Regions from separate parts of the Halobacillus shinanisalinarum genome, predicted to be linked through region 2. Evidence: a T-box and tRNA genes for the amino acid it is inferred to sense, from the RefSeq annotation. Region 2 holds a T-box; the other regions hold tRNA genes.
What was found. A T-box is a leader RNA that pairs with one kind of tRNA and senses whether it is charged. The one in region 2 lies ahead of thrS (threonine--tRNA ligase), so its partner is inferred to be a tRNA-Thr.

Region 1: it has a tRNA-Thr gene. The T-box ahead of thrS (threonine--tRNA ligase) is inferred to sense a tRNA for this amino acid. The anticodon was not compared.
Region 3: it has a tRNA-Thr gene. The T-box ahead of thrS (threonine--tRNA ligase) is inferred to sense a tRNA for this amino acid. The anticodon was not compared.

The regions. Positions count from the first base shown of each region.
Region 1 is NZ_CP095074.1:2,493,481-2,504,022, reverse strand. Features, by position in the region: gene MUO14_RS12360 (MgtC/SapB family protein) at 1-594, opposite strand, end outside; rRNA gene rrf (5S ribosomal RNA) at 696-809, opposite strand; rRNA gene MUO14_RS12350 (23S ribosomal RNA) at 878-3,798, opposite strand; rRNA gene MUO14_RS12345 (16S ribosomal RNA) at 4,032-5,600, opposite strand; tRNA gene MUO14_RS12340 (tRNA-Ala) at 5,718-5,793, opposite strand; tRNA gene MUO14_RS12335 (tRNA-Pro) at 5,814-5,890, opposite strand; tRNA gene MUO14_RS12330 (tRNA-Arg) at 5,899-5,975, opposite strand; tRNA gene MUO14_RS12325 (tRNA-Leu) at 5,987-6,075, opposite strand; tRNA gene MUO14_RS12320 (tRNA-Gly) at 6,117-6,191, opposite strand; tRNA gene MUO14_RS12315 (tRNA-Leu) at 6,198-6,279, opposite strand; tRNA gene MUO14_RS12310 (tRNA-Lys) at 6,287-6,362, opposite strand; tRNA gene MUO14_RS12305 (tRNA-Thr) at 6,413-6,488, opposite strand; tRNA gene MUO14_RS12300 (tRNA-Val) at 6,494-6,569, opposite strand; rRNA gene rrf (5S ribosomal RNA) at 6,585-6,698, opposite strand; rRNA gene MUO14_RS12290 (23S ribosomal RNA) at 6,817-9,738, opposite strand; rRNA gene MUO14_RS12285 (16S ribosomal RNA) at 9,972-10,542, opposite strand, start outside.
Region 2 is NZ_CP095074.1:688,539-699,080, reverse strand. Features, by position in the region: gene MUO14_RS03820 (manganese efflux pump) at 1-563, shown strand, start outside; gene coaE (dephospho-CoA kinase) at 575-1,177, shown strand; gene MUO14_RS03810 (glyceraldehyde-3-phosphate dehydrogenase) at 1,374-2,408, shown strand; gene speD (adenosylmethionine decarboxylase) at 2,642-3,019, shown strand; gene MUO14_RS03800 (cytosolic protein) at 3,621-4,001, shown strand; gene nrdR (transcriptional regulator NrdR) at 4,035-4,499, shown strand; gene MUO14_RS03790 (replication initiation and membrane attachment family protein) at 4,547-5,896, shown strand; gene dnaI (primosomal protein DnaI) at 5,918-6,853, shown strand; gene ytxC (putative sporulation protein YtxC) at 6,959-7,780, shown strand; T-box leader at 7,825-8,048, shown strand; gene thrS (threonine--tRNA ligase) at 8,108-10,054, shown strand; ribosomal protein L20 leader region at 10,215-10,343, shown strand; gene infC (translation initiation factor IF-3) at 10,424-10,542, shown strand, end outside.
Region 3 is NZ_CP095074.1:2,669,298-2,679,839, forward strand. Features, by position in the region: rRNA gene MUO14_RS13355 (23S ribosomal RNA) at 1-1,604, shown strand, start outside; rRNA gene rrf (5S ribosomal RNA) at 1,673-1,786, shown strand; tRNA gene MUO14_RS13365 (tRNA-Asn) at 1,808-1,882, shown strand; tRNA gene MUO14_RS13370 (tRNA-Thr) at 1,886-1,957, shown strand; tRNA gene MUO14_RS13375 (tRNA-Glu) at 1,974-2,048, shown strand; tRNA gene MUO14_RS13380 (tRNA-Val) at 2,070-2,145, shown strand; tRNA gene MUO14_RS13385 (tRNA-Thr) at 2,151-2,226, shown strand; tRNA gene MUO14_RS13390 (tRNA-Tyr) at 2,244-2,329, shown strand; tRNA gene MUO14_RS13395 (tRNA-Gln) at 2,400-2,474, shown strand; tRNA gene MUO14_RS13400 (tRNA-Lys) at 2,661-2,733, shown strand; tRNA gene MUO14_RS13405 (tRNA-Ala) at 2,784-2,859, shown strand; gene MUO14_RS13410 (HAD-IIIA family hydrolase) at 3,095-3,613, shown strand; gene rocF (arginase) at 3,701-4,603, shown strand; gene MUO14_RS13420 (aspartyl-phosphate phosphatase Spo0E family protein) at 4,613-4,813, opposite strand; gene sigW (RNA polymerase sigma factor SigW) at 4,981-5,544, shown strand; gene MUO14_RS13430 (anti-sigma factor family protein) at 5,559-6,200, shown strand; gene cdaA (diadenylate cyclase CdaA) at 6,466-7,284, shown strand; gene MUO14_RS13440 (CdaR family protein) at 7,277-8,242, shown strand; gene glmM (phosphoglucosamine mutase) at 8,470-9,819, shown strand; gene glmS (glutamine--fructose-6-phosphate transaminase (isomerizing)) at 10,296-10,542, shown strand, end outside.

The DNA of each region.
Region 1 (10,542 bases), 1.8 Mb from region 2:
AATATTTTTAGTTTTATTATTTAAATTTTCAATTTCCACCTTTTGCAGCGAAATACCTTCCTCATCAAATATGCCGAGTAACTTACTTGTTTCGATTCTCTCATCTGCCAGGAGCACATATGAATTTTTGAAATAGCCACTAAAGTACTTTTTCTCCAAATTATTTAAAAAGATGAGACTCAATAGAACTAAAATCGTAGCGAGTACAGCAACATCATACATGCCGGCACCGACAACTAAGCCCAATCCAGCAACTGTCCATATAGATGCTGCTGTCGTGAGTCCGCGGATCGTCATCCCATTAACAATAATTGTTCCAGCTCCTAAGAAACCAATCCCACTAATAACGTAGGAAGGGAGACGGGATGGGTCAAAACGAACATTATCATGATCACTAATAAATTCTTCAAAGCCATATAATGATAGAAGCATCATAAGACAAGAACCGATGCCGACAAGTATATGGGTGCGAAATCCTGCGGAATGATTTTTCAACTCCCGCTCAAATCCTATAATCCCTGATAAAAGTAACGCAATAAATAAGCGGATAAAAAACAACTCTAAGTTATCATTGAATAAATCAAAATCGTCCATACCAATACCACCACCCCTTGTTCAGCAAATAATGTGTGACCTCACTATATTATTATATAGTAAAAAACCGGAAGCATATGCTTCCGGTTTACATTATAATGACGTGGCCGCGTCCTACTCTCACGGGGATCGACCCGACTACCATCGGCGCTGAAGAGCTTAACTACTGTGTTCGGCATGGGAACAGGTGTGACCTCTTCGCTCTCGCCACCACATCATAAAGTATGAGGGAAACCCTCAAAACTAGATAAGACAGGCAAGACCAAACGATTCAATTTTTGATATAGATAAGTCATCGATTGATTAGTATCCGTCAGCTTCACGTGTCACCACGCTTCGACCTCGGACCTATCGACCTCATCGTCTCTGAGGAATCTTACTTACTTGGCGTAAGGGGAAATCTCATCTCAAGGGGGCTTCATGCTTAGATGCTTTCAGCACTTATCCCGTCCACACGTAGCTACCCAGCGATGCTCCTGGCGGAACAACTGGTACACCAGCGGTGTGTCCATCCCGGTCCTCTCGTACTAAGGACAGCTCCTTTCAGATTTCCAACGCCCACGACGGATAGGGACCGAACTGTCTCACGACGTTCTGAACCCAGCTCGCGTACCGCTTTAATGGGCGAACAGCCCAACCCTTGGGACCGACTACAGCCCCAGGATGCGATGAGCCGACATCGAGGTGCCAAACCTCCCCGTCGATGTGGACTCTTGGGGGAGATAAGCCTGTTATCCCCGGGGTAGCTTTTATCCGTTGAGCGACGGCCCTTCCATACGGTACCGCCGGATCACTAAGCCCGACTTTCGTCCCTGCTCGACTTGTAGGTCTCGCAGTCAAGCTCCCTTGTGCCTTTACACTCTGCGAATGATTTCCAACCATTCTGAGGGAACCTTTGGGCGCCTCCGTTACTCTTTAGGAGGCGACCGCCCCAGTCAAACTGCCCACCTGACACTGTCTCCGAACCGGATCACGGTCCTGGGTTAGAATGTCCGTACAGCCAGGGTGGTATCCCACCAGCGCCTCCACCGAAGCTAGCGCTCCGGCTTCTCAGGCTCCCACCTATCCTGTACAAGCTGTACCAACATTCAATATCAGGCTACAGTAAAGCTCCACGGGGTCTTTCCGTCCTGTCGCGGGTAATGCGCATCTTCACGCATAGTATAATTTCACCGGGTCTCTCGTTGAGACAGTGCCCAAGTCGTTGCACCTTTCGTGCGGGTCGGAACTTACCCGACAAGGAATTTCGCTACCTTAGGACCGTTATAGTTACGGCCGCCGTTTACTGGGGCTTCGGTTCAACGCTTCGCGCCAAGCGCTAACGCATCCCCTTAACCTTCCAGCACCGGGCAGGTGTCAGCCCCTATACTTCGCCTTACGGCTTCGCAGAGACCTGTGTTTTTGGTAAACAGTCGCTTGGGCCTTTTCACTGCGGCTCCTCGGCAGAGGAGCACCCCTTCTCCCGAAGTTACGGGGTCATTTTGCCGAGTTCCTTAACGAGAGTTCTCCCGCTCACCTTAGGATTCTCTCCTCGCCTACCTGTGTTGGTTTGCGGTACGGGCGCCTCTTTCCTCACTAGAGGATTTTCTTGGCAGTGTGAAATCAGGAGCTTCGGTACTCTAGTTCCCTCCCCATCACAGCTTGACGTTGCCGAGCGGATTTGCCTGTCTCGACCGTCTCACTGCTTGGACGCACACATCCAGTGGTGCGCTCTCCTTATCCTCCTGCGTCCCCCCGTCGTTCAAACGGAAAGGAGGCGGTACAGGAATATCAACCTGTTGGCCATCGCCTACGCCTTTCGGCCTCGGCTTAGGTCCCGACTAACCCTGAGAGGACGAGCCTTCCTCAGGAAACCTTGGGCTTTCGGTGAAAGAGATTCTCACTCTTTTTTCGCTACTCATACCGGCATTCTCACTTCTAAGCGCTCCACCAGTCCTTACGGTCTGACTTCGCAGCCCTTAGAACGCTCTCCTACCACTGATCCCTAAGGATCAATCCGCAGCTTCGGTGGTGTGTTTAGCCCCGGTATATTTTCGGCGCAGCGTCACTCGACCAGTGAGCTATTACGCACTCTTTCAATGATGGCTGCTTCTAAGCCAACATCCTGGTTGTCTAAGCAACGCCACATCCTTTTCCACTTAACACACACTTGGGGACCTTAGCTGGCGGTCTGGGCTGTTTCCCTTTCGACCATGAACCTTATCACCCATGGTCTGACTCCCAGAACAAAGTCGTTGGCATTCGGAGTTTGACTGAATTCGGTAACCCGGTAGGGGCCCCTCGTCCAATCAGTGCTCTACCTCCAAGACTTTCTATTCTGAGGCTAGCCCTAAAGCTATTTCGGAGAGAACCAGCTATCTCCGTGTTCGATTGGCATTTCACCCCTACCCACACCTCATCCCCGCAATTTTCAACTTGCGTGGGTTCGGGCCTCCAGTCAGTGTTACCTGACCTTCACCCTGGACATGGGTAGATCACACGGTTTCGGGTCTACGACCGCCTACTGCTTCGCCCTATTCAGACTCGCTTTCGCTGCGGCTCCGCTGCTTTAGCTTAACCTTGCAGACGGTCGTAACTCGCCGGTTCATTCTACAAAAGGCACGCCGTCACCCATCAATGGGCTCCGACTACTTGTAGGCGCACGGTTTCAGGATCTCTTTCACTCCCCTTCCGGGGTGCTTTTCACCTTTCCCTCACGGTACTGGTTCACTATCGGTTACTAGGGAGTATTTAGCCTTGGGAGATGGTCCTCCCGGATTCCGACGGAATTCCTCGTGTTCCGCCGTACTCAGGATCCACTCCGGAGAAAAGAAGATGTCGACTACAGGGCTCTTACCTGCTCTGGCTGATCGTTCCAGATCGATTCATCTATCCTCTTTTTTTGTAACTCCAAAGGAGTGTCCTACAACCCCAGAAAGCAAGCTTTCTGGTTTGGGCTGTTTCCGTTTCGCTCGCCGCTACTTGGGAAATCGCGTTTGCTTTCTCTTCCTCCGGGTAATGAGATGTTTCAGTTCCCCGGGTCTGCCTTCCCTTACCTATGTATTCAGTAAAGGATCCTGCTCCATTACGAGCAGGGGGTTCCCCCATTCGGAAATCTTCGGTGCATAGCCTACTTACGGCTTCCCAAAGCATATCGGTGTTAGTCCCGTCCTTCATCGGCTCCTAGTACCAAGGCATCCACCGTGCGCCCTTATTCACTTAACTATTGTCGTCGTGAAAAGACGTTAAAAAATTGATGTTTGATGTCTTGTCATCCCGTGTCGATCTCTATCTAAAGAGGATCGTCACGTTCTGATTATCTTATCCAGTTTTCAAGGTTCACATTGAAAGATCGTTTGATCTCTCAAAACTGAACAACCAACCAGGTACGTCTTCCGTATGCGGCAGCTTCCCGACTTTCTCGAAAGAGAAAGAGGTCGCCTTGCATATGTCCTTAGAAAGGAGGTGATCCAGCCGCACCTTCCGATACGGCTACCTTGTTACGACTTCACCCCAATCATTGGCCCCACCTTCGGCGGCTGGCTCACATAATGTGTTACCTCACCGACTTCGGGTGTTGCCAACTCTCGTGGTGTGACGGGCGGTGTGTACAAGGCCCGGGAACGTATTCACCGCGGCATGCTGATCCGCGATTACTAGCGATTCCGGCTTCATGCAGGCGAGTTGCAGCCTGCAATCCGAACTGAGAATGGTTTTATGGGATTTGCTACACCTCGCGGCTTCGCTGCCCTTTGTACCATCCATTGTAGCACGTGTGTAGCCCAGGTCATAAGGGGCATGATGATTTGACGTCATCCCCGCCTTCCTCCGGTTTGTCACCGGCAGTCACCTTAGAGTGCCCAACTGAATGCTGGCAACTAAGATTAGGGGTTGCGCTCGTTGCGGGACTTAACCCAACATCTCACGACACGAGCTGACGACAACCATGCACCACCTGTCACTTGGTCCCCGAAGGGAAAACCCTATCTCTAGGGCGATCCAAGGATGTCAAGACCTGGTAAGGTTCTTCGCGTTGCTTCGAATTAAACCACATGCTCCACCGCTTGTGCGGGCCCCCGTCAATTCCTTTGAGTTTCAGCCTTGCGGCCGTACTCCCCAGGCGGAGTGCTTAATGCGTTAACTTCAGCACTAAGGGGTGGAAGCCCCCTAACACCTAGCACTCATCGTTTACGGCGTGGACTACCAGGGTATCTAATCCTGTTTGCTACCCACGCTTTCGCACCTCAGCGTCAGAAACAGACCAGAGAGTCGCCTTCGCCACTGGTGTTCCTCCACATATCTACGCATTTCACCGCTACACGTGGAATTCCACTCTCCTCTTCTGTCCTCAAGTTCCCCAGTTTCCAATGACCCTCCACGGTTGAGCCGTGGGCTTTCACATCAGACTTAAGGAACCGCCTGCGCGCGCTTTACGCCCAATAATTCCGGACAACGCTTGCCCCCTACGTATTACCGCGGCTGCTGGCACGTAGTTAGCCGGGGCTTCCTCGTTAGGTACCGTCAAGGTACCGCCCTGTTTGAACGGTACATGTTCTTCCCTAACAACAGAACTTTACGATCCGAAGACCTTCATCGTTCACGCGGCGTTGCTCCGTCAGACTTTCGTCCATTGCGGAAGATTCCCTACTGCTGCCTCCCGTAGGAGTCTGGGCCGTGTCTCAGTCCCAGTGTGGCCGATCACCCTCTCAGGTCGGCTACGCATCGTCGCCTTGGTGAGCCGTTACCTCACCAACTAGCTAATGCGCCGCGGGCCCATCTGTAAGTGATAGCTAGAAGCCATCTTTTACCTTCCTCTCATGCGAGATAAAGGATTACCCGGCATTAGCCCCGGTTTCCCGGAGTTATTCCGATCTTACAGGCAGGTTGCCCACGTGTTACTCACCCGTCCGCCGCTCATTCCACAGGCTTCACCCCCGAAGGGGATCCGCCTGCTTCCTGCGCTCGACTTGCATGTATTAGGCACGCCGCCAGCGTTCGTCCTGAGCCAGGATCAAACTCTCCATAAAAGTTAAAGTTTGACTTGCTCATTTGCACACCGAATGTGCTTGTTTGAATTCTCTCTATTTAATAGAAAGAATATATTGACGTACTGGTTGGTTCGTTCAGTTTTCAAAGATCAAAAATGGTGGAGCCTAGCGGGATCGAACCGCTGACCTCCTGCGTGCAAAGCAGGCGCTCTCCCAGCTGAGCTAAGGCCCCAAGTTGTAATGGTTAGAGAATGGTCGGGAAGACAGGATTCGAACCTGCGACCCCTTGGTCCCAAACCAAGTGCTCTACCAAGCTGAGCTACTTCCCGTAAAATAATGGCGCGCCCGAGAGGAGTCGAACCCCTAACCTTCTGATCCGTAGTCAGACGCTCTATCCAATTGAGCTACGGGCGCAAATAAAATTATGGTGCCGAGGGCCGGACTCGAACCGGCACGGTAGAAACCTACCGCAGGATTTTAAGTCCTGTGCGTCTGCCAATTCCGCCACCCCGGCTTGACAAGTTTGTTAGGTCTTTTAAATCTTATTAAGTATTATGGAGCGGAAGACGGGATTCGAACCCGCGACCCCCACCTTGGCAAGGTGGTGTTCTACCACTGAACTACTTCCGCATATAATGCGGGTGGAGGGACTTGAACCCCCACGCCGTGAAGCACTAGATCCTAAATCTAGCGTGTCTGCCAATTCCACCACACCCGCTAAAAAATGGTGAGCCATGGAGGGCTCGAACCTCCGACCCTCTGATTAAAAGTCAGATGCTCTACCAGCTGAGCTAATGGCTCTTAATAAAAACTAACTTATCGTTCATATATCAATGTTGAAAAGCGATCAATGGTGCCGGCCAGAGGACTTGAACCCCCAACCTACTGATTACAAATCAGTTGCTCTACCAGTTGAGCTAGGCCGGCAATCATGGTGGAGGATGCAGGGCTCGAACCTGCGACCCCTTGCTTGTAAGGCAAGTGCTCTCCCAGCTGAGCTAATCCTCCGGATTATGTAATAAGGCTTGGCAGCGTCCTACTCTCACGGGGATCGACCCGACTACCATCGGCGCTGAAGAGCTTAACTACTGTGTTCGGCATAGGAACAGGTGTGACCTCTTCGCTCTCGCCACCAAACCTTATTAATTTCAAGGACAAGATATATTATATTGCCCTTTCAGGGAAATTTCAAGAGTTTTTTTGAAAACCCTCAAAACTGGATAAGACAGGCAAGACCAAACGATTCAATTTTGATATAGATAAGTCATCGATTGATTAGTATCCGTCAGCTTCACGTGTCACCACGCTTCGACCTCGGACCTATCGACCTCATCGTCTCTGAGGAATCTTACTTACTTGGCGTAAGGGGAAATCTCATCTCAAGGGGGGGCTTCATGCTTAGATGCTTTCAGCACTTATCCCGTCCACACGTAGCTACCCAGCGATGCTCCTGGCGGAACAACTGGTACACCAGCGGTGTGTCCATCCCGGTCCTCTCGTACTAAGGACAGCTCCTTTCAGATTTCCAACGCCCACGACGGATAGGGACCGAACTGTCTCACGACGTTCTGAACCCAGCTCGCGTACCGCTTTAATGGGCGAACAGCCCAACCCTTGGGACCGACTACAGCCCCAGGATGCGATGAGCCGACATCGAGGTGCCAAACCTCCCCGTCGATGTGGACTCTTGGGGGAGATAAGCCTGTTATCCCCGGGGTAGCTTTTATCCGTTGAGCGACGGCCCTTCCATACGGTACCGCCGGATCACTAAGCCCGACTTTCGTCCCTGCTCGACTTGTAGGTCTCGCAGTCAAGCTCCCTTGTGCCTTTACACTCTGCGAATGATTTCCAACCATTCTGAGGGAACCTTTGGGCGCCTCCGTTACTCTTTAGGAGGCGACCGCCCCAGTCAAACTGCCCACCTGACACTGTCTCCGAACCGGATCACGGTCCTGGGTTAGAATGTCCGTACAGCCAGGGTGGTATCCCACCAGCGCCTCCACCGAAGCTAGCGCTCCGGCTTCTCAGGCTCCCACCTATCCTGTACAAGCTGTACCAACATTCAATATCAGGCTACAGTAAAGCTCCACGGGGTCTTTCCGTCCTGTCGCGGGTAATGCGCATCTTCACGCATAGTATAATTTCACCGGGTCTCTCGTTGAGACAGTGCCCAAGTCGTTGCACCTTTCGTGCGGGTCGGAACTTACCCGACAAGGAATTTCGCTACCTTAGGACCGTTATAGTTACGGCCGCCGTTTACTGGGGCTTCGGTTCAACGCTTCGCGCCAAGCGCTAACGCATCCCCTTAACCTTCCAGCACCGGGCAGGTGTCAGCCCCTATACTTCGCCTTACGGCTTCGCAGAGACCTGTGTTTTTGGTAAACAGTCGCTTGGGCCTTTTCACTGCGGCTCCTCGGCAGAGGAGCACCCCTTCTCCCGAAGTTACGGGGTCATTTTGCCGAGTTCCTTAACGAGAGTTCTCCCGCTCACCTTAGGATTCTCTCCTCGCCTACCTGTGTTGGTTTGCGGTACGGGCGCCTCTTTCCTCACTAGAGGATTTTCTTGGCAGTGTGAAATCAGGAGCTTCGGTACTCTAGTTCCCTCCCCATCACAGCTTGACGTTGCCGAGCGGATTTGCCTGTCTCGACCGTCTCACTGCTTGGACGCACACATCCAGTGGTGCGCTCTCCTTATCCTCCTGCGTCCCCCGTCGTTCAAACGGAAAGGAGGCGGTACAGGAATATCAACCTGTTGGCCATCGCCTACGCCTTTCGGCCTCGGCTTAGGTCCCGACTAACCCTGAGAGGACGAGCCTTCCTCAGGAAACCTTGGGCTTTCGGTGAAAGAGATTCTCACTCTTTTTTCGCTACTCATACCGGCATTCTCACTTCTAAGCGCTCCACCAGTCCTTACGGTCTGACTTCGCAGCCCTTAGAACGCTCTCCTACCACTGATCCCTAAGGATCAATCCGCAGCTTCGGTGGTGTGTTTAGCCCCGGTATATTTTCGGCGCAGCGTCACTCGACCAGTGAGCTATTACGCACTCTTTCAATGATGGCTGCTTCTAAGCCAACATCCTGGTTGTCTAAGCAACGCCACATCCTTTTCCACTTAACACACACTTGGGGACCTTAGCTGGCGGTCTGGGCTGTTTCCCTTTCGACCATGAACCTTATCACCCATGGTCTGACTCCCAGAACAAAGTCGTTGGCATTCGGAGTTTGACTGAATTCGGTAACCCGGTAGGGGCCCCTCGTCCAATCAGTGCTCTACCTCCAAGACTTTCTATTCTGAGGCTAGCCCTAAAGCTATTTCGGAGAGAACCAGCTATCTCCGTGTTCGATTGGCATTTCACCCCTACCCACACCTCATCCCCGCAATTTTCAACTTGCGTGGGTTCGGGCCTCCAGTCAGTGTTACCTGACCTTCACCCTGGACATGGGTAGATCACACGGTTTCGGGTCTACGACCGCCTACTGCTTCGCCCTATTCAGACTCGCTTTCGCTGCGGCTCCGCTGCTTTAGCTTAACCTTGCAGACGGTCGTAACTCGCCGGTTCATTCTACAAAAGGCACGCCGTCACCCATCAATGGGCTCCGACTACTTGTAGGCGCACGGTTTCAGGATCTCTTTCACTCCCCTTCCGGGGTGCTTTTCACCTTTCCCTCACGGTACTGGTTCACTATCGGTTACTAGGGAGTATTTAGCCTTGGGAGATGGTCCTCCCGGATTCCGACGGAATTCCTCGTGTTCCGCCGTACTCAGGATCCACTCCGGAGAAAAGAAGATGTCGACTACAGGGCTCTTACCTGCTCTGGCTGATCGTTCCAGATCGATTCATCTATCCTCTTTTTTTGTAACTCCAAAGGAGTGTCCTACAACCCCAGAAAGCAAGCTTTCTGGTTTGGGCTGTTTCCGTTTCGCTCGCCGCTACTTGGGAAATCGCGTTTGCTTTCTCTTCCTCCGGGTAATGAGATGTTTCAGTTCCCCGGGTCTGCCTTCCCTTACCTATGTATTCAGTAAAGGATCCTGCTCCATTACGAGCAGGGGGTTCCCCCATTCGGAAATCTTCGGTGCACAGCCTACTTACGGCTTCCCAAAGCATATCGGTGTTAGTCCCGTCCTTCATCGGCTCCTAGTACCAAGGCATCCACCGTGCGCCCTTATTCACTTAACTATTGTCGTCGTGAAAAGACGTTAAAAAATTGATGTTTGATGTCTTGTCATCCCGTGTCGATCTCTATCTAAAGAGGATCGTCACGTTCTGATTATCTTATCCAGTTTTCAAGGTTCACATTGAAAGATCGTTTGATCTCTCAAAACTGAACAACCAACCAGGTACGTCTTCCGTATGCGGCAGCTTCCCGACTTTCTCGAAAGAGAAAGAGGTCGCCTTGCATATGTCCTTAGAAAGGAGGTGATCCAGCCGCACCTTCCGATACGGCTACCTTGTTACGACTTCACCCCAATCATTGGCCCCACCTTCGGCGGCTGGCTCACATAATGTGTTACCTCACCGACTTCGGGTGTTGCCAACTCTCGTGGTGTGACGGGCGGTGTGTACAAGGCCCGGGAACGTATTCACCGCGGCATGCTGATCCGCGATTACTAGCGATTCCGGCTTCATGCAGGCGAGTTGCAGCCTGCAATCCGAACTGAGAATGGTTTTATGGGATTTGCTACACCTCGCGGCTTCGCTGCCCTTTGTACCATCCATTGTAGCACGTGTGTAGCCCAGGTCATAAGGGGCATGATGATTTGACGTCATCCCCGCCTTCCTCCGGTTTGTCACCGGCAGTCACCTTAGAGTGCCCAACTGAATGCTGGCAACTAAGATTAGGGGTTGCGCTCGTTGCGGGACTTAACCCAACATCTCACGACACGAGCTGACGACAACCATGCACCACCTGTCACTTGGTCCCCGAAGGGAAAACCCTATCTCTAGGGCGATCCAAGGATGTCAAGACCTGGTAAGGTTCTT
Region 2 (10,542 bases):
TTAGCGTAGATAGTTTTGGGATCGGCTGCATGATTGGATTGAAAAAAATCGGTATTTCTCAAAAAGGAATTTTTCTTATTGCATTGCTATCAGGCGGCTGCTTTCTTTTGTCTGCATCGTTTGGGCAATGGGTGATGCCATTTATTGATCAAACTCACGCTGAAAGATTAGGTGCATTAGCACTGATAGGAATCGGCCTGTTCTTTATTTTTCAATATGTGAAAAGCCCCAACGAACCTGTAGAGGATGAAAAAATTTGGGTGCAGCCTACCCGCGTCTTGCAATCACCTGAAACAGCCGATGTTGATCGATCAGGGCAGATTAAAGGCATGGAAGTGCTTATCCTCGGTCTAGCTCTTTCGCTAGATACTCTTGCAGCGGGTTTTAGCAGTTCGTTTATAGGAGTCGACCCATTTCAAGTGACCGGCTTGATTGTCATTATGACGAGCATTATGCTTTGTGTGGGGATCAAGAGCGGCGCCAAATTGAGCAAGAAAGTGAACAACATTTCCGTACTTCCAGGAATGTTGCTCATCATTATTGGTCTAATTAAGCTTGTGTAAGGAGGAGAACTATGACTGTTGTTATCGGGTTAACTGGAAGCATAGCTAGTGGTAAAAGTACGGTTTCTCAAATGTTCCACGATTTAAAGATTCCTGTCGTTGATGCAGATATCATTTCAAGGGAGGTAGTCAATATTGGCGAACCCGCCTATGAAAAGATCGTCCACTCCTTTGGTGAAAAGGTATTATATGATGACAAAACAATCAACCGCAAGCAGTTGGGTGAAATTGTATTCAATAGCAGAGAGAAACGACAACAACTGAATCAAATTGTTCATCCTGAAGTAAGAAAAGAAATGCTGCGACAAAGGGATGCCTACAAAGCCGATGCAACTGCAGCTGTTGTGTTAGATATTCCTTTGCTGTTTGAAAGTAAGTTGACAGATTATGCAGATCGTACGCTTGTTGTTTATGTAGATGAAGAGATTCAATTGACACGTTTGATGGAACGTGATCAATCAGGGATTGATGAGGCAAAGCAAAGAATTTCCTCTCAGATTCCCGTTAGGAAAAAAGCTGAGATGGCTGATGCTGTCATTGATAATACAGGCACGATTGAACAAAGCTACACCCAATTAAAAAGCATACTTAAGAAGTGGAATATCATAAACTAACCTGACAGGAGTCTCCTCTGTTTAGGTTAGTTTTTAAGTTTGTATTTAAAAAGATATTAAACCTTTAGATCAGCAACTTCATAAAAGCCTATTTTTAAAATAAAATTGTGGAGATTTCTGCAAAACCGCTTTCAATGTGTTATACTATTTTTGAAAAAATGATTTATAAGTATATCATATATAGGGGGCTTGCCTTATGGGGAAAACACGAATTGCAATTAATGGTCTAGGTAGAATAGGTCGTATGGTCTTTCGAAAGGCTGTATTAGACGAAACAGTGGAACTTGTTGCTGTCAACGCAAGTTATCCTGCTGAAACCATTGCACATATGGTGAAATATGATAGTGTCCACGGACGTTTTGATGGAAAGATTGAAGCGATAGATGACGGAATTATCGTTAATGGGAAAAAGATTGTTCATTGTTCTACAAGAGATCCTTTGGAGTTGCCATGGGATGAGCTGGACGTAGATATTGTAATTGAAGCAACCGGCAAATTTAAAACTCAAGACGAAGCATCATTACACATCCAATCTGGAGCGAAAAAGGTCATTATTACAGCTCCTGGGAAGGAAATTGATGCAACGATTGTAATGGGCGTCAATGAGGAGGCATATGACCCTACTCAGCACAATGTGATTTCTAACGCCTCATGCACTACTAATTGTTTAGCCCCTGTCGTTAAAGTACTAGAGGATCAATTTGGAATAGAAAATGGTCTTATGACTACGGTCCATGCATTTACAAATGACCAAAAGAACTTAGATAATCCACATAAAGACTTACGACGAGCTCGTGGATGTACTCAATCGATTATTCCTACTTCCACAGGTGCTGCAAAAGCGCTGGGAGAAGTGATCCCATCGATGCAAGGGAAATTAAATGGTATGGCGTTAAGGGTGCCGACCCCGAATGTTTCCCTCGTCGATTTAGTTGTCGATCTGAAAACCGATGTAACCGAAGAACAGATAAATCGTGCGTTTTCTAAAATCGCTGGGGAGCAAATGAAGGGGATTTTAGAATATAGTGATGAACCACTCGTATCGGTCGATTACACGACTTGTGATGCTTCTGCAATCGTAGATGGGTTATCCACCCAAGTTATTGAAGGGCGTAAAGTAAAAGTGCTAGCCTGGTACGACAATGAATGGGGATATTCTTGCCGTGTTGTTGATTTGGCTAAATATGTAGGTAATTTATTAAATCAAGAAAAAAAAGTGAAGGCATCTTAAATAGTGGAAATTCCTTTCCCTAGTATCTATAATAAGAATCACCCCGTGCAGAATAAAAAATGTTTCTTGCAATAATTCAGGAAACCATATATACTTTTTTTGAACTTCTGAATATTTTTGACTGCATGTCTACTCAAAGGGTTAGGACCTCTCAGGACTAACTTTCCCCCGTGGTAGAGCATGTTTGTCATTTAGAAGTGAAGTTGCTACACATCAAAAGGGGGATCCTTTAAATGGATACAATGGGAAGACATGTAATTGCTGAATTATGGGATTGTAATGAAGATAAATTAAATGATATGACATATATCGAACAAACATTTGTGGATGCTGCACTTAAAGCAGGTGCCGAAGTAAGAGAAGTTGCTTTTCATAAATTTGCTCCACATGGGGTTAGCGGGGTTGTCATCATTTCTGAATCGCATCTAACGATTCACAGCTTTCCGGAACATGGGTATGCGAGCATAGATGTATATACTTGTGGGGATCGAATCGACCCAAATGTGGCGGCCGAATTTATAGTTGAATCACTTGAAGCTGGTCGGAATGAAGCAGTAGAAGTACCAAGGGGAATGGGCCCTGTAGAAGTACAGCAGTCACGTGCCCTATAGCTTATAAAAGTCGTACAGTTTATATCTGTGCGGCTTTTTTTTGTTATTTATTTACCAGAACTTATCAAAGGTTTATGTGGCCCCAGGGGATTCTACCCAAAAGTCGAGTGATTCTCCCCAAAGCCAACGCGATTCGGCTCGAAACCAGATTATTCTGACCAAAATCAAAAAATCTCCCTTAAATTACCATTATTCTTGCCAAACTCGAAAAGATTCTCCCTTAACACCTTATCACCGAACTGAACGTGCGTTTACTTAGCCGAGGGCATCTAAACGCTCGCTTACACTTTTCTTTATCCAGTTCCGAGGAGCAGACCTTCGCGACACAAGCAGTTCACCTACGTGAAGAAAAACCACTTCACTTCGGTGCTCTAGCTTGTACGTGTCAGGTCTAAACGCTCCTCTCCACTTTTCATTGTCCAGTTCCAGCTCGCAGATCCCCGAGGTTCTAAGCAATCACACGTAAAGGCTGAAAGAACACAGCCTTTACGTGCGCTTACTTAGCCCAAGGGATCTAAACGCTCACTTCCACTTTTCTTTTTACTAAAACGTGTTAAAATATAATCAGATCATGTCGAATTTGTTTGAAGGGGTTAGGTATGTGAAGGCTTTTATATCCAAGTATTTTAGTAATCATTCAGAAACGAGTGAGGAGTCTTACGATAAGGCACTTGAAACACGCTATTATAAAGCTAAGAGAGATGAGGTATTTCGGGCTGTGGAGGAACTTTTTCCCTCTCCTTCTGAAAAAGTTGCCGTTTCAAAGGAACGTGGAGAGATTACGGTAAAATATAAAGGGAGGAAGAAAGCTTTTATTGTAGCGACAGTGATTATGGTTAGACCTTTTCAAACGTCCGTTGATTTTTCCGTGACTACTGATTCTGGTGGACCCATCGATTTCGGTTTTAGTCACAGGCTAGTTATTCAGCTTTATGCCCAGTTGGATAGTCAGTTTCCTTCAGTTAATTCGTCGGAAAGATGAAGATGAAACGAAGAAAATGTGGAGTTGATTGTATTGAAATGTCCAAATTGCCACTATAAAAGTACGAAAGTTCTGGATTCTAGGCCTATCGAGGAAGGAGATTCGATCAGGCGGAGAAGGGAATGTGAGCAGTGTGATTTTCGCTTCACTACCTTTGAGAGAATTGAGGAGGTACCCTTGATTGTCGTTAAAAAAGAAGGAACTAGAGAAGAGTTCAGTCGTGAGAAACTAATGCGGGGTCTTATTCGTGCCTGTGAGAAACGTCCGGTTGCTGTTGAGGAATTAGAAGCGGTTACACTTGATATAGAAAAAGAACTTCGCAACAGGGGAGTATCAGAAGTTCAAAGTAAAGATATTGGTGAAATGATTATGGGCAGGCTCTCTAACATTGATGAAGTAGCTTATGTTCGTTTTGCTTCCGTTTATCGTCAATTTAAAGACATCAATGTATTTATAGACGAACTCAAGGAATTAATTAAACATGATGATAAAGGATGAGCCACGCGAGGCTCATTTTCTTTTTCGAATGAAGGGGATGATATATTATGGATCGATATATAGGGAAATTACTACCTGTTGATGGGTTTACGATCATTCGTACAGGGGCTCCTCCTCGATCAGATCAATGGACGTTAAGCCATTTATATCAACCTTTAATAGGAAAACTAGCTATATCCTTGTATCAATTTTTAGTGAGTGAATATGAAACGTATAATCGAGGCAGTGTTCAATCACACCACGCCTTAATGTCCTATTTATCAACCCCTCTTGACCAAATTTATAAAGCGCGACAAAGACTAGAGGCTCTAGGACTTCTACGCACGTATCTATCAAAAAGAGATGACACAACCGTATACTTATATGAAATCAGGCCTCCTTTTTCTCCTGAAGAGTTTTTTAATGATGATATGCTCTCCCTTCTATTACAGCACGAAATGGGGGAAGATAGATTTAAGTCTTTACGAGAACGGTTTTCCCTGCCAGCGGTTTCTTTAGAGGAGTATGAGGAAGTAACAGAAACGTTCGATCGAGTGTTTCACGATGTCTATCCCTCCTCTGCATTACTTGATGAACAAAAGCATAAAGCGCAAAGTAGGGAAGGGGCTTTCCCCCGCGGCCCTGCAATTTTGAATAGCCGTGTTGATTTTAATTGGCTTCATCATGCTTTAAAACAACGTATGTATCCAAGTGAAAAGATACTGACAGGTGACCACCGTCGGATTATATCACAGCTTGTGTCCTTATATAATTTAACATCAAGTGAAATCGAACGGGCCATTATATGGGCAATTAATGAGGAAAATGAACTCATCACCGATGAACTTAAATCAGCTTGTCACGATTTTATGAAAGACCTTCCATCTTCATCTTCAAATAATGCTAGCATCGATGAACGTGATAAAGCCGCTCCTTCACAAGATGAGCCTGCGAACAAAGAAGATCAGTTTATACAATTATTAGAGCAAATTTCACCAAGGGAGCTTTTGGAAGACTTATCCAGTGGGAATCAAGCCTCTGAACAAGAAGTGAAGATGGTTCGGGATGTAATGACAGAACAAGGACTTCAACCTGGTGTGATGAATGTGCTTGTACATTATGTTCTTTTAAAAACAGACATGAAATTGTCCAAGCCTTATTTAGAAAAAATCGCCAGTCATTGGGCACGGAAAAATGTTTCAACAGTAAGACAAGCGATGAACTTGGCGAAGGCTGAACATCAAAAGTATCAGCAGTGGGGCAAACAGAAGAATTCATATAGGAAGAAAAATCAGGAAGTCATACCTGAATGGTTTAAAAAGCGTGAAGAAAAGAAGGAAACACAACCTGCTTCTTCACCTATAAACAAGAGTGACATGGCCGAGAGAATACGTCGGCTTTCAAATAAGGAAAACTGAACATAAGGTGTGGTGAAGTCCATGGAGCCCATTCAAAAGTCATTACGAAAATGGATGCGAAATCATAAACAATTTCAGCAACGGTTGAATCAAATGAAACAAGAAGTTCTCCAATCACCTGAGATTAGGAACCTGGTCAGGGAACATCCTTCATTGACGAACGAGGTAGTGGAGAAGCAGCTGATTAAGTTGTATGAATATCAGTCACAATCTAAAAATTGTGAAAAGTGTCCTTCCCGTGAAGCGTGCATCAATATTTTGCCAGGCCACGTGCCCCAAGCAGAAGTGGTGGGGACAGAGGTGAAGCTTGTTTATAATAAATGCCGCAGAGAGAGGAAGAAGGAACAACACCGTAAACAGCGTTCCTTAATTAGCAGTCTTCATATGCCTAAGGAAATTTTAGAAGCCCAAATTGATCGTTTAGATTTTAATGATGATGACAGGGCACAGGCTGTTCAGAACACAGTTCAATATCTTGAAGGAATTGACGAGCAGCTTCCAAGTAAAGGCCTATACTTTCACGGTCCTTTCGGGGTTGGGAAGACGTACTTCCTTGGTGTAATTGCTAACGAATTAAGTGAAAAGAATATTGCTTCTATGATCATTTATATGCCTGAGTTTGTTCGGGAAATAAAAGCATCGATCAAAAATGATTCTATGAACGACAAGATTGAAGCGTTTAAGAGAACGCCTGTGCTTATGCTTGATGATATAGGCGCCGAATCTCAATCCGCCTGGTTTAGGGACGAAGTACTTGGGTCGATTTTGCAATATCGGATGATGGAACGACTTCCTGTATTTTTTACCTCAAATTATACGCTTAATGAACTTGAAAAAGTGTTAATGACCAGTAATAGAGGGGATACTGATCAAGTGAAGGCACAACGGATTACTGAACGGATCCATCAATTAAGTGACATGGTACCTGTTTACGGTCAGAATAGGAGGGGGTCCTAACTAAGACAATTAGGCATGTTTACTCTCATCACATCATATGTATAAGACGTAATATGTTTATTACCTACTAAGTGGGGACGTTTTTTGTGATGAGGGGGAAGTGTGTTGGTATGTATACAATTTTCCAGTCGAAAGTTAGCTTTTTACTTTCACCAGGTGATAACAGAACTTCAAATAGATTACTCCTGCCCCTGGTATGTTAAGGAGATCGCTCATAACAAGCTGTTGATTGAAACAGAGCTTCCTATGAGGGATGTTTATAGCGATTTCGTCCGTAGTGTGACGAGAGTAATAACTTACCAAAAGTTAACTCCATGGACCGAAGGCGTGCTAAAACATGTGTTTCACTATAAAGAGGGGCAGGAGATTAAGCGAATACTAGAATTGTCCAGTGAGCTTAGATTAAATCCTCCTGAAGGTATTGTATTTCCAATGATGGAATATGAGATCGACCAGTGTGTAAAGGACAAGCTTATGGACCGTTTTTATGTAGACTTTGACTGGCTAAGCGCTGTTTGTTTGGAAGAGGTATATGATCAACTGTTGGATTTTACTGGTAAAGTATTAGATGAGTATAAACTGGAAGAAGCTCATCAGTTGATGGTTGATTCATGGCGAAGAGGACTCAATACCAGAGATACTGGGGTACAGATCCTTCATGTGATCAATGATTACGACCTTCACTATTATCATGCAGAAGGAAATGAGGTCAGTCGGGAAGAGCTTCTCGTTTACTTAAAACAGTATCCTGACCCTTTTCTGGGAAAATTGCCGATTGACTTTGGAATTACTCCAGCACTTATTTATGCCCCGGAGGAGCTTATTATCTATTCAGACCAATCGGATGATGCGAAACTAGATCTTCTTACAAATTTATTTGAAGAAAAAGCGATTTGGAAGCCATTAGCAGAATTTCCTTTTAATTAGACTTGATTTCGTTCTTGTTTCCGGCTATAATACCTACATATTATCTAGCTGCATTAATGAGGACAAGAACACTAATTGACGCTTGTGTAGAGAGAGGAGTCATGGCTGAAAGCTCCTTCTTGACGGTTTAGCTGTTTACCACCTCTGAGCACTGTTTGTGAAAATTTATGAGTAATAAACAGCGTTTGGTCCGCGTTAAGGATGAATGAAGCCGCATGTTTGCGGAAATGTTTGGGTGGAACCGCGAGTAATCACGCTCGTCCCTTTTGCTTAGTTAAGCATGAGGGACGAGCGTTTTTTATTTTTTTAAAAAAAGGAGTGGCAAACATGGCAGAACCGATTCAAATTACTTTTCCTGATGGCAATAAGAAGGAATTTTCTAAAGGAACAACAGGAGAAGAAATTGCACATTCTATTTCTCCAGGCCTTAAAAAACAATCCCTAGCCATTAAATTAGATGGCGAAGACTATGATCTAAGACGTCCAATTGAAAGGGACGGAGCGGTTGAGATTCTAACGTACAAAAATCCAGAAGGAATCAATGTACTACGTCACTCCACTGCACACCTAATGGCACAGGCGATTAAGCGTTTGTATGGTGAAGTTAAGCTGGGTGTAGGTCCTGTTATTGAAAACGGATTTTATTACGATATTGATCTTGATGTATCATTAACGCCTGAAGACTTGCCTAAAATTGAGAAAGAAATGCAGCGAATTGTAGATGAGAATTTGGAAGTTGAACGGATCGAGTTGTCTCGTGAAGAAGCAATTGAAAAATATAAAGAACTTGGTGATGAATTAAAGCTTGAACTGATACAAGATATTCCTGCTGGGGAGTCCCTGACTATTTATAAGCAAGGAGAGTTTTTCGATCTTTGCCGTGGTGTTCACGTGCCACAGACGAGTAAAATTAAGATTTTTAAACTGCTGAACATTTCAGGAGCATACTGGCGCGGGGATAGCGACAATAAGATGTTGCAGCGTATTTATGGCACAGCTTTTGAGAAACAGGCACAGCTCGACGAGTATTTACATCTCCTCGAAGAAGCGAAAGAGCGTGACCATCGTAAATTAGGAAAAGAATTAGGATTATTTACAGTTAATCAGCAAGTTGGTCAAGGTCTGCCGCTATGGCTGCCTAAGGGTGCGACAATCCGCCGGAACATTGAGCGCTACATCGTCGATACAGAAGAACGGTTAGGTTATGACCATGTTTATACACCTGTACTTGGGAGTGTTGATTTATACAAGAAGAGTGGACACTGGGATCATTATAAGGACGATATGTTTCCGACATTGGAAATGGACAATGAAGACCTGGTGCTTCGTCCAATGAACTGTCCTCACCATATGATGGTCTATAAAAATGAGTTTTATAGTTATCGTAACCTACCTGTCCGTATTGCTGAACTGGGAACAATGCACCGTCATGAAATGTCTGGAGCACTTGCTGGGTTGCAAAGAGTACGGGCGATGACATTGAATGATGCCCATATTTTTGCTCGTCCCGATCAATTGAAGGATGAGTTCAAACGAGTGGTTCGACTTGTTCAGGAAGTTTATCGTGATTTTGGCATTAACGACTACAGCTTCCGCTTATCTTATCGGGATCCAGAAGACAAAGAGAAATATGTTGATAATGATGAAATGTGGGAGAAAGCACAAGCGATGCTTAAAGAAACAATGGAGGATATGGAGCTTGATTATGTTGAAGCCGAAGGAGAAGCAGCGTTTTACGGACCGAAGCTTGATGTTCAAGTGAAAACGGCGCTCGGTAAAGAAGAGACACTTTCTACTGTTCAGCTCGACTTCCATCTTCCGGAACGCTTTGACTTAACTTATGTAGGTGAAGATGGAAAAGACCATCGTCCTGTTGTCATTCACCGTGGTGTTGTTTCAACGATGGAACGTTTCGTTGCTTTCCTGATCGAGGAATATAAGGGGGCCTTCCCAACATGGTTGGCACCTGTCCAGGCGAAGATTATCCCAGTTTCTGCAGAAGTCCATCTTGACTATGCAAAAAAACTGGAAGATGAGTTGAGAGAAGCAGGGGTACGGGTAGAAGTAGATGAGCGAAACGAGAAAATAGGCTATAAGATCCGTGAGGCCCAGACACAAAAGATCCCATTTCAGCTTGTGGTGGGAGATCGAGAAATTGAGAACCAAGCTGTTAACGTCCGCCGTTATGGAGAACAAAATTCGGAAACGAAAACTGTTGCAAGATTTAAAGAAGAAATCAAAAATGAAATTGACTTAAAACTTTTGAATAAATAAGGTAAAAGCGTCATCCCTCTCGGTGACGCTTTTCAATTTTCCTTGATTATTATGGTGAAATCTTATATTATGTATGAGGAGCCTTACGAATAAGTAGTTTGCTATTGACGTAAGATGTGCAAGCATGCTACTATTGTTTAAGTAACTGAATGAACGGATCTGAGACAAGAAGAAGCACCCGCTTCTCACCTGATCGACGCGAGATGTGCAGTTGGCAGGTTACTTATCCTTTGTATTCTATAAGGGAAACGTGTGGGTGCAGTATGTGTACCGACACTTTTTTTATGGATTCAAAACCACTTGTCGATGACGGATCTCATATAAGTTTCTAAAATATGTTGGAGGTGGCTGACTATTAGCAAGGATAACATGAATGTTAATGAGAAAATTCGCGCACGTGAAGTAAGACTCATTGATGTAAACGGTGAGCAGCTCGGAGTTAAATCTCGTAATGAAGCACTTGATATTGCGACAAATGCCAATCTTGA
Region 3 (10,542 bases), 2.0 Mb from region 2:
AGAGTGAGAATCTCTTTCACCGAAAGCCCAAGGTTTCCTGAGGAAGGCTCGTCCTCTCAGGGTTAGTCGGGACCTAAGCCGAGGCCGAAAGGCGTAGGCGATGGCCAACAGGTTGATATTCCTGTACCGCCTCCTTTCCGTTTGAACGACGGGGGGACGCAGGAGGATAAGGAGAGCGCACCACTGGATGTGTGCGTCCAAGCAGTGAGACGGTCGAGACAGGCAAATCCGCTCGGCAACGTCAAGCTGTGATGGGGAGGGAACTAGAGTACCGAAGCTCCTGATTTCACACTGCCAAGAAAATCCTCTAGTGAGGAAAGAGGCGCCCGTACCGCAAACCAACACAGGTAGGCGAGGAGAGAATCCTAAGGTGAGCGGGAGAACTCTCGTTAAGGAACTCGGCAAAATGACCCCGTAACTTCGGGAGAAGGGGTGCTCCTCTGCCGAGGAGCCGCAGTGAAAAGGCCCAAGCGACTGTTTACCAAAAACACAGGTCTCTGCGAAGCCGTAAGGCGAAGTATAGGGGCTGACACCTGCCCGGTGCTGGAAGGTTAAGGGGATGCGTTAGCGCTTGGCGCGAAGCGTTGAACCGAAGCCCCAGTAAACGGCGGCCGTAACTATAACGGTCCTAAGGTAGCGAAATTCCTTGTCGGGTAAGTTCCGACCCGCACGAAAGGTGCAACGACTTGGGCACTGTCTCAACGAGAGACCCGGTGAAATTATACTATGCGTGAAGATGCGCATTACCCGCGACAGGACGGAAAGACCCCGTGGAGCTTTACTGTAGCCTGATATTGAATGTTGGTACAGCTTGTACAGGATAGGTGGGAGCCTGAGAAGCCGGAGCGCTAGCTTCGGTGGAGGCGCTGGTGGGATACCACCCTGGCTGTACGGACATTCTAACCCAGGACCGTGATCCGGTTCGGAGACAGTGTCAGGTGGGCAGTTTGACTGGGGCGGTCGCCTCCTAAAGAGTAACGGAGGCGCCCAAAGGTTCCCTCAGAATGGTTGGAAATCATTCGCAGAGTGTAAAGGCACAAGGGAGCTTGACTGCGAGACCTACAAGTCGAGCAGGGACGAAAGTCGGGCTTAGTGATCCGGCGGTACCGTATGGAAGGGCCGTCGCTCAACGGATAAAAGCTACCCCGGGGATAACAGGCTTATCTCCCCCAAGAGTCCACATCGACGGGGAGGTTTGGCACCTCGATGTCGGCTCATCGCATCCTGGGGCTGTAGTCGGTCCCAAGGGTTGGGCTGTTCGCCCATTAAAGCGGTACGCGAGCTGGGTTCAGAACGTCGTGAGACAGTTCGGTCCCTATCCGTCGTGGGCGTTGGAAATCTGAAAGGAGCTGTCCTTAGTACGAGAGGACCGGGATGGACACACCGCTGGTGTACCAGTTGTTCCGCCAGGAGCATCGCTGGGTAGCTACGTGTGGACGGGATAAGTGCTGAAAGCATCTAAGCATGAAGCCCCCCTTGAGATGAGATTTCCCCTTACGCCAAGTAAGTAAGATTCCTCAGAGACGATGAGGTCGATAGGTCCGAGGTCGAAGCGTGGTGACACGTGAAGCTGACGGATACTAATCAATCGATGACTTATCTATATCAAAAATTGAATCGTTTGGTCTTGCCTGTCTTATCTAGTTTTGAGGGTTTCCCTCATACTTTATGATGTGGTGGCGAGAGCGAAGAGGTCACACCTGTTCCCATGCCGAACACAGTAGTTAAGCTCTTCAGCGCCGATGGTAGTCGGGTCGATCCCCGTGAGAGTAGGACGCGGCCACGTCATGTTTTTAAATCATATTATTCCACCGTAGCTCAGTGGTAGAGCAATCGGCTGTTAACCGATCGGTCGTAGGTTCGAATCCTACCGGTGGAGCCACTTGCTTCCATAGCTCAGTGGTAGAGCACTTCCATGGTAAGGAAGGGGTCGCCGGTTCAAGTCCGGCTGGAAGCTCTGAAAAGTATCTTAAGGCCCGTTGGTCAAGTGGTTAAGACACCGCCCTTTCACGGCGGTATCACGGGTTCGAATCCCGTACGGGTCACCATTTTTAAAAATCATTTCAAATGGAGGATTAGCTCAGCTGGGAGAGCACTTGCCTTACAAGCAAGGGGTCGCAGGTTCGAGCCCTGCATCCTCCACCATAATTGCCGGCCTAGCTCAACTGGTAGAGCAACTGATTTGTAATCAGTAGGTTGGGGGTTCAAGTCCTCTGGCCGGCACCATAAGGTCCATCTTATGTGGAGGGATAGCGAAGTTGGCCAAACGCGGCGGACTGTAAATCCGCTCCCACCGGGTTCGCAGGTTCGAGTCCTGCTCCCTCCACCATTTTAGTTTTATTATTGAGTATTTATAGGTATAAGATGTGCGTGTTGGTACATACTAGTTTATATAATGTTGGGCCATAGCCAAGCGGTAAGGCCACGGTTTTTGGTACCGTCATGCGCTGGTTCGAATCCAGCTGGCCCAGCCATTTAATTTTTAATAGTGAGTAAGGCTTTTTTTATTTGCAGAAAATCATTATTAGCTTAGCTGAGTAGCAACCAGCATATACTGAGATACTACTTCGCAAACCCTCGTACGGGGGACTTACAACTAAATGAGCATCACTTTTTAAGCGTACGAGATTCACGAGATTCACTTGATTTACTTTTATTAAGAGCCATTAGCTCAGCTGGTAGAGCATCTGACTTTTAATCAGAGGGTCGGAGGTTCGAGCCCTCCATGGCTCATCAGAAACGGATATTGCTTTTGCAACGTCCGTTTTTTTATAATAAAACAAGGGGCCTTAGCTCAGCTGGGAGAGCGCCTGCTTTGCACGCAGGAGGTCAGCGGTTCGATCCCGCTAGGCTCCACCAATACATATAGTTTAGAGGCTGACGTCATATTAGATGTCAGCCTCTTTTGTATAATAAAAGCTTCTAACCCTTCTGTAACTTTATTAAAAATAATCACTTTTTATATGCAATTATCCTAGTGGCACGTAAATGCAAGTTTGGAACGGCCTCATATGCCTTATTAAAGATTAAAGTAAAGTTATATAATCGGGGCTTTTCGTCACGATAAGATAGATAAAATAAGGGGGAAATGTAAATGAAAGCTATTTTTTTAGATCGTGATGGTACTCTTGGTGGATCAGATCAAATTGAATACCCAGGGGATTTTGGTTTATATCCCGGTGTCCAGGAGAAACTCCAGGAAGTACAAGTAGAAGGTATTAAACTTTATTCTTTCACTAATCAGCCTGGCATTGCTGAGGGACGGGCTACAATTGAAAGTTTTCGTGAAGAGTTGTATGGATTTGGTATGGATGGAGTGTATGTCTGTCCACATCTCCCGGTTGATCACTGCAATTGTCGCAAACCAAAGGCCGGCATGATTGAGCTGGCTTGTCGTGATCACGAGTTACTTCCTAGCGAATGTTGTGTAATTGGTGATCGCTTGAAGGATATGACAGCAGCTGGTCAGGCTGGATGTATGAGTATTCTCGTGCAAACAGGAGCGGGTAAGGCATCTCTTAAAGAGTGGAAGCAATTAGATAAGCGTCCGACAATTGACTTCATTGCTGAAGATATTATTCATGCATTAAATTGGCTTACACAGGGCAAATAACGTATATATATGCAGAAAAATGTCCAGTTGAGTCATTCATATGAAACCGTCTACAATTAAAGTAAGGAATAAAGGAGGAAACTTATTATGAATAAACAACTTTCAATTATTGGTGTACCAATGGATCTAGGTCAAATGCGCCGAGGTGTCGATATGGGCCCGAGCGCCATTCGTTATGCTGGTGTAGTTGAGCGTCTGGAGAATTTAAAGTACACGATTGAGGATTTAGGTGATATTGATATTCCGCTCCCAAATAAAAAGGATGATAATAAGCTGGACAACCTTCGTAATTTAAACGAAATTACAGAAGGCAGTCATCGTTTAGCTGTTGCTGTGGATGAAGTAGTGGAAAAAGGAGATTTCCCACTTGTCCTTGGCGGCGACCATAGTATTGCAATGGGTACATTAGCTGGTATCTCAAAGCATTATGACAATTTAGGAGTAATCTGGTATGATGCTCACGGAGATTTAAATACGGGTGACAGCTCACCATCAGGAAATATTCATGGGATGCCATTAGCTGTCAGTCTCGGCATTGGTCATGAAAAGCTGACAGGCATTCTCGGTTATGAGCCTAAAATTAAACCTGAAAATATTGTAATTATTGGCGCTCGCTCTTTAGACGAAGGTGAAAGAGTGCTAATTAAGGAAAAAGGCATAAAAGTATATAGCATGCATGAGGTAGATCGTATGGGTATGACACAGGTCGTGCAAGAATCAATCACTTATTTAAAAGACCATACTGATGGGGTTCATTTGAGCTTGGATTTAGATGGGTTAGATCCTGATGAAGCGCCGGGTGTAGGTACACCGGTAATGGGTGGATTGAGTTATCGGGAGAGTCATTTGGCTATGGAGATGCTGTATCAATCTGAAATGATCACATCCGCGGAATTTGTAGAGGTGAATCCCATTCTGGATGAGAAAAATAAAACAGCAAATATGGCTGTAGGCTTAATGGGGTCATTATTTGGAGAGAGTTTAAAGTAATTTGAAGAGCTAGGAGCAGCTTACCTCTTGCGGGGTGAGTTGCTTTTGTTTTATGTTATCAAATTCATTTAATAAACAATCAAGCTTTACACTGATCTGAACAACATTTTCAGAGGTTAGTGAATTTTCGCAGACCAGCCTGCTCATTTCCTTTCTACAAGCTTCAATTTCTTCAAGTAATTTCATTTCATATCCATATTCACACCCCATTTTTTACCACTTCCTTTGGAAAATTATTTCATTTATTTTTCTTGTACCCTTTTTAATATATAATAAACATAGGGTTAGTTAAAGAAAAATTTTTATCATACTTTTGAAACCTTTAGGTATTCTCATTCGTATTAGAAAAACAACCGCAAATGGCGGAGGTATAGTAAATGGAAACGATGATTAATCAGAAAATTAAAGAAGTAAGGAAAGGTGACCAATCAGCTTTCGAGGATATAGTATCCTTTTATCAAAATAAAGTTTACTATATCTGTTATCGGATGATTGGGAATGCATACGAAGCAGAAGACCTTGCTCAAGAGGCCTTTATTCGAGCATATACGAATATTCATACGTTTGATGAACGGCGAAAATTCTCTACCTGGTTATATCGTATCGCAACTAACTTAACGATCGATCGAATTAGGAAAAAGAAGCCTGATTACTATCTTGATGCTGAGGTAAGAGGAACGGATGGATTAGATATGTATTCTCAATTGGCGATCGATCAAGCGTTGCCGGAGGAAGAGGTGGAGAGTTTAGAGTTACAAAGCTACATTCACCGAGAAATTCTGGCCCTGCCCCCTAAGTACCGCAGTGTCATTGTATTAAGATATTTAGATGAACTGGCTCTTCAGGAGATTGCGGAAATTCTGGATATTCCTATAGGGACGGTTAAGACAAGAGTTCACCGGGGCAGGGAGGCCTTGCGTAAGAGGCTTCGACATGTGTAAAGGAGTTGAGGGAATTGAATTGCAATAAAGAAGTTGTGGCTCTTATGCATAAATATTTGGATGGCGACTTAGTGAAAGAAGAAGAGAGACGACTACGCGATCACTTACAAGTATGTCCATCCTGTCAGAATCATTTCCATGAGCTGAAACGTTCGATTACATTAGTGAAAAATGCCGGACCTGTGACGGCACCTTCAAATTTCACTGCCAATGTGATGGCCGGCTTGCCTAAAGAGAAAAAGAGAAGGAATTACGTGCGCTGGTTACAAAGGCATCCAATGGTTACAGCAGCTGCTGTATTTTTTATATTAATGTTTAGTGGCATCTTCTTTGCCTGGAATCAAGACCATCAAGTTACCGTATCTAAGCAAGATGACTTGGTGATTCAAAATAATACGGTTATCGTGCCTGATGGAGTGACTGTTGAAGGTGATTTGGTCGTTCGCAACGGAGATCTGAAAGTCGATGGAAAGATTAACGGAGACATTACATTAATTAACGGCGATATAGTAACGGATGACGGTCTTGGTGATATTACGAACGGGAAGAAGTATCAGGCATATGTCAGCGGTGAAATAAATGAGGTTAACCAAGTATTTGAGTGGATGTGGTATCATACGAAAAAGTTCACAACTGACCTCTTTTCCTTTGAATAAATAATGACAAAGTGACCACTATGAATGGCTCATAGTGGTCCTTCTCGTCCTTTATATGGGCAGGGTGTGGCTCCATGTTGATCCATCCTCTTACACATAAAGGGGGATGTCCGAACTAGTACAGGGCTTGTCGATATAAATCAAATTTTAATTGGATGATTTTAACCGAATTTCCTAGGCTAACCAGTCTAATAATATTCGCAAAAGTAAAAGTATGATATAATAACACAGGCTATGGCAATTTTTTATAAAAGGAAGTGTAGGCATGCTTGATGGGGGAAATGATGTATTAGATTATCTTTTAATAGCAATTGATATCGCCCTTGTCTGGTTTGTTGTATATAAATTAATCATGCTTATCCAAGGAACGAAGGCCGTTCAGCTGTTGAAAGGGATCTTCGTGATACTCGGTATATGGTTATTGAGTAACTTAACTGGACTGACCACACTAAGGTGGCTGATGTCACAAGCAATGACTTGGGGTTTTCTTGGGATTATTATTTTATTCCAGCCCGAATTAAGGAGAGCTCTTGAACAATTAGGGCGCGGCAGTTTCTTTAGCAGGACGTCCGCTGAAGAGGAAGATAAGGAAAAGTCGATTCAATCGATTATTAAGTCGTGCAACTATATGGCGAAACGGCGTATTGGTGCTTTGATTACGATTGAACGTGAAACAGGGATGGGTGATTACGTTGAAACGGGAATTGCTGTCGGCGGACACTTGTCGAACGAACTCTTAACGAACATATTTATACCGAACACACCGCTCCATGACGGTGCAGTGATACTTAAAGATAATGAAATTGTGGCGGCCGCCTGCTATTTACCATTATCAGAAAGCCCGTTTATTTCAAAAGAATTGGGTACGAGACATAGAGCAGCGATGGGGATCAGCGAAGTGACCGATGCCCTTACGATTGTCGTATCAGAGGAAACAGGAGCGATTTCCTGTACGAAAAGCGGTGAGCTCCATAGGGGATTGAATCAAGAAACCCTAGAAAGTATCCTTAGAAATGAGCTTGATTTTGGATCCAAGACCCCTGCCTCAAAATCATGGAACTGGAGGGGGAAAAAGAATGGATAATTTATTTAGGAACCGATGGTTTATTCGAATTATCTCATTGCTTTTAGCCGTACTTTTATGGGTGTCTATTAATATTGATGATAATATGGATTCAGAAGATCAATGGTTAGGTGAGGGTTCTTCTGAAATGGAAATTATGAATAATGTTCCCATTGAGGTTCGTTTTGATAGCGAGCAATATGTTGTAAGTGGGCTGCCCCAGAACGTTGTGGTCACTGTTGAAGGTTCGAACAGTGCCATAACCCCTGTCGTCAGGCAACAAAATTTTACGGTATTTGCGGATTTAACGGATTTAGGTCCAGGCACACACGAAGTATCTCTTCAGCACACAGGTATAACGAGCAATTTAACTGTCAATATTGACCCTAAAGTAGTCGAAGTGACAATCGAGGAGAAAGATAGCGAAGACGTTGGGGTAAATGTGGATTATATTAATGAGAGTGAAATTGAAAACGAATTTGTGATAGGGGAAGCCAAGGTTGATCCAGAAGAGGTTACCATCACTGGATCAGCAAGTGTGATCGACCGTGTGGCTCTTGTCCAAACAATAATTGATGTCGGATCAGCTAAGGGTACCATTGAAGATGTGGAAGCTCCCGTGAAAGTCTATGATGCACAAGGGAATGAGCTGAATGTCTTGCTAGACCCATCAACGGTGGAGGTAACCGTCCCTCTTACCAAACCAAAGAAGGCGGTGCCGATTTCATTTACGCCTAAAGGAGGAGCACCTGAAGGAGTTATTATTGATTCTATCACTTCCGAGACGGAGGAAGTAGTGATCAGTGGCCCTAAAGATGTGCTTGCTCAGATAGACAGCTTAAGTGACGTCCCAGTTGATGTGACAGAAATTTCAGGGGATCAGACAGAAGAAATTGAAATCCCATTGCCAGATGGAGTCAATAGTGTCGATCCTAAAACAATAGAAGTTGAAATAAATGTAGACCAACAAGGGCAATAGATAAATGGATAATGTATAAGAGGATGTTCAAACAGTCAACCAAATGATAAACGGTGCATTTCTTCGTTGCTCGGTTTTCCGGTCCTCACGTATGTAAGGCATACGCTGTGGTCCTCAAAACTTTCGCGCTTCGAACTTCTTGCGCGCACAAGACGTGCTCGTGTCGACGTTCTCATTCTTTTGAACACACACTATAATAGGGAATTAGGAAAGAGAGGTTGCTATATATGGGTAAATATTTTGGAACAGATGGTGTTCGTGGTGTTGCTAATAAGGAGCTCACACCCGAGTTTGCTTTTAAACTGGGACGTTTTGGCGGCTATGTGCTGACCAAAAACGTCCAAAGACCGAAAATATTAATTGGACGAGATACACGTATTTCAGGTGAAATGTTTGAGGGAGCACTTGCTGCTGGACTTCTATCGATTGGTGCAGAAGTTATGCGCCTTGGTGTCATTTCTACTCCTGGAGTAGCCTACTTAACAAAAGCTCTTCAAGCTGAAGCGGGTATCATGATCTCAGCGTCACATAACCCCGTTGAGGATAATGGGATTAAATTCTTCGGTCCTGATGGGTTTAAATTAACAGATGCTCAGGAACTAGAGATTGAAGCATTGATCGATGGGGAAGAGGATACATTACCTCGTCCATCAGGGGCGGATCTTGGACAGATCAATGACTACTTCGAAGGTGGTCAAAAGTACATGCAGCATCTGAAGCAAACCATAGATTTCGATTTTGAAGGGTTGCATATTGCTCTTGATTGTGCGAACGGGGCGACATCATCGCTAGCTTCTCATTTATTTGCGGATTTGGAAGCGGATATATCATCAATTGGTTCCTCTCCAGATGGATTGAATATTAATAAAGATATTGGATCAACGCATCCAGAGTCATTGCAGCAACTCGTTAAGGACAAGGGTGCAAATATTGGTTTAGCTTTTGACGGAGATGGCGACCGCTTAATCGCTGTTGATGAAAAAGGCAGCATCGTTGATGGCGACCGGATCATGTATGTTTGTGCAAAATATATGAATGAAAAAGGGACATTGAACCATTCAACTGTTGTCTCTACAGTAATGAGTAACCTTGGCTTTTATAAAGCGATTGAGGCTCAAGGCATGAAGAGTGATAAAACAGCAGTAGGTGATCGTTATGTGATGGAAGAAATGCGTCGCGGCGGCTATAACCTCGGCGGTGAACAGTCTGGGCACATTATCTTCTTGGATCACAACACAACAGGTGACGGCATGCTGACAGCTCTTCAGCTTGTCAATGTCATAAAAGAAACTGGAAAACCGTTATCAGAACTTGCGAATGAAATGGAGAAATTCCCGCAAGTTCTAAAAAATGTTCGTGTCATTGATAAGCAACGGGTTCAGACACATCCACGTATTCAAGAAGCAATCCAAGTTGTTGAAGAAGAAATGGGGGAGAGCGGCCGTGTGCTCGTACGTCCATCTGGAACTGAGCCGCTTGTCCGCATCATGGTTGAAGCACCGACAGAAGAACAATGTGAGGAGTATGTCCAAAAAGTTGTTCAAGTAGTGGAAGAGGAATTAGGAATGAAAGAATAACGAAAGCTCTTGCGCAGGAGAAGGCACATGATTTCCTCCTGCGCATACTTTATTACATACGATTAACAATATGGAAACAACTTAAAATAATAATTGACCAAATCAGCCGATGTCGGGTAAAATGAAGATTGGCTTGAGAGATTTGACGAAGTAGCATGTCCTGTACTCGTTAAATTGGAACAAGGCCGTTATTCAAATACATGAAGGAGGAACGTAAGGTAATTTGTTCATAAAGCGCCAGGGCTGTGATCGAACGAAGAGACACAGTTGACGAGGAGGAGAATCATCGAGTTTTCGGCGGATATCTCCCGGTTGCTTCACTTCAACCGCATGTTTATGTGTTAAACCTGAGAGGCGACTCTTTGTCCAAACCACATGTACAAAGTGAAACAAAAAATAGTAACGGGGAAGGGGTAATCGACTGCCCCTTATTTAAGGTTGTCGTTTACTCCTTTCTCCTTAGGAGGATAACAACTATGTGTGGAATTGTAGGTTATATAGGACAGGAAGATACGAAGGAAATTTTGCTAAACGGATTAGAGAAACTTGAATATCGAGGCTATGACTCTGCCGGAATCGCTACACTTCATAAAGACGGTGTTAATGTTTCAAAAGTGAAAGGGCGGATTGCTGCATTAAGAGAAGCGGTCAATGGGAACGTCCATGCAACGATGGGGATTGGTCACACTCGCTGGGCGACACACGGTGCTCCCAGCCGAGAGA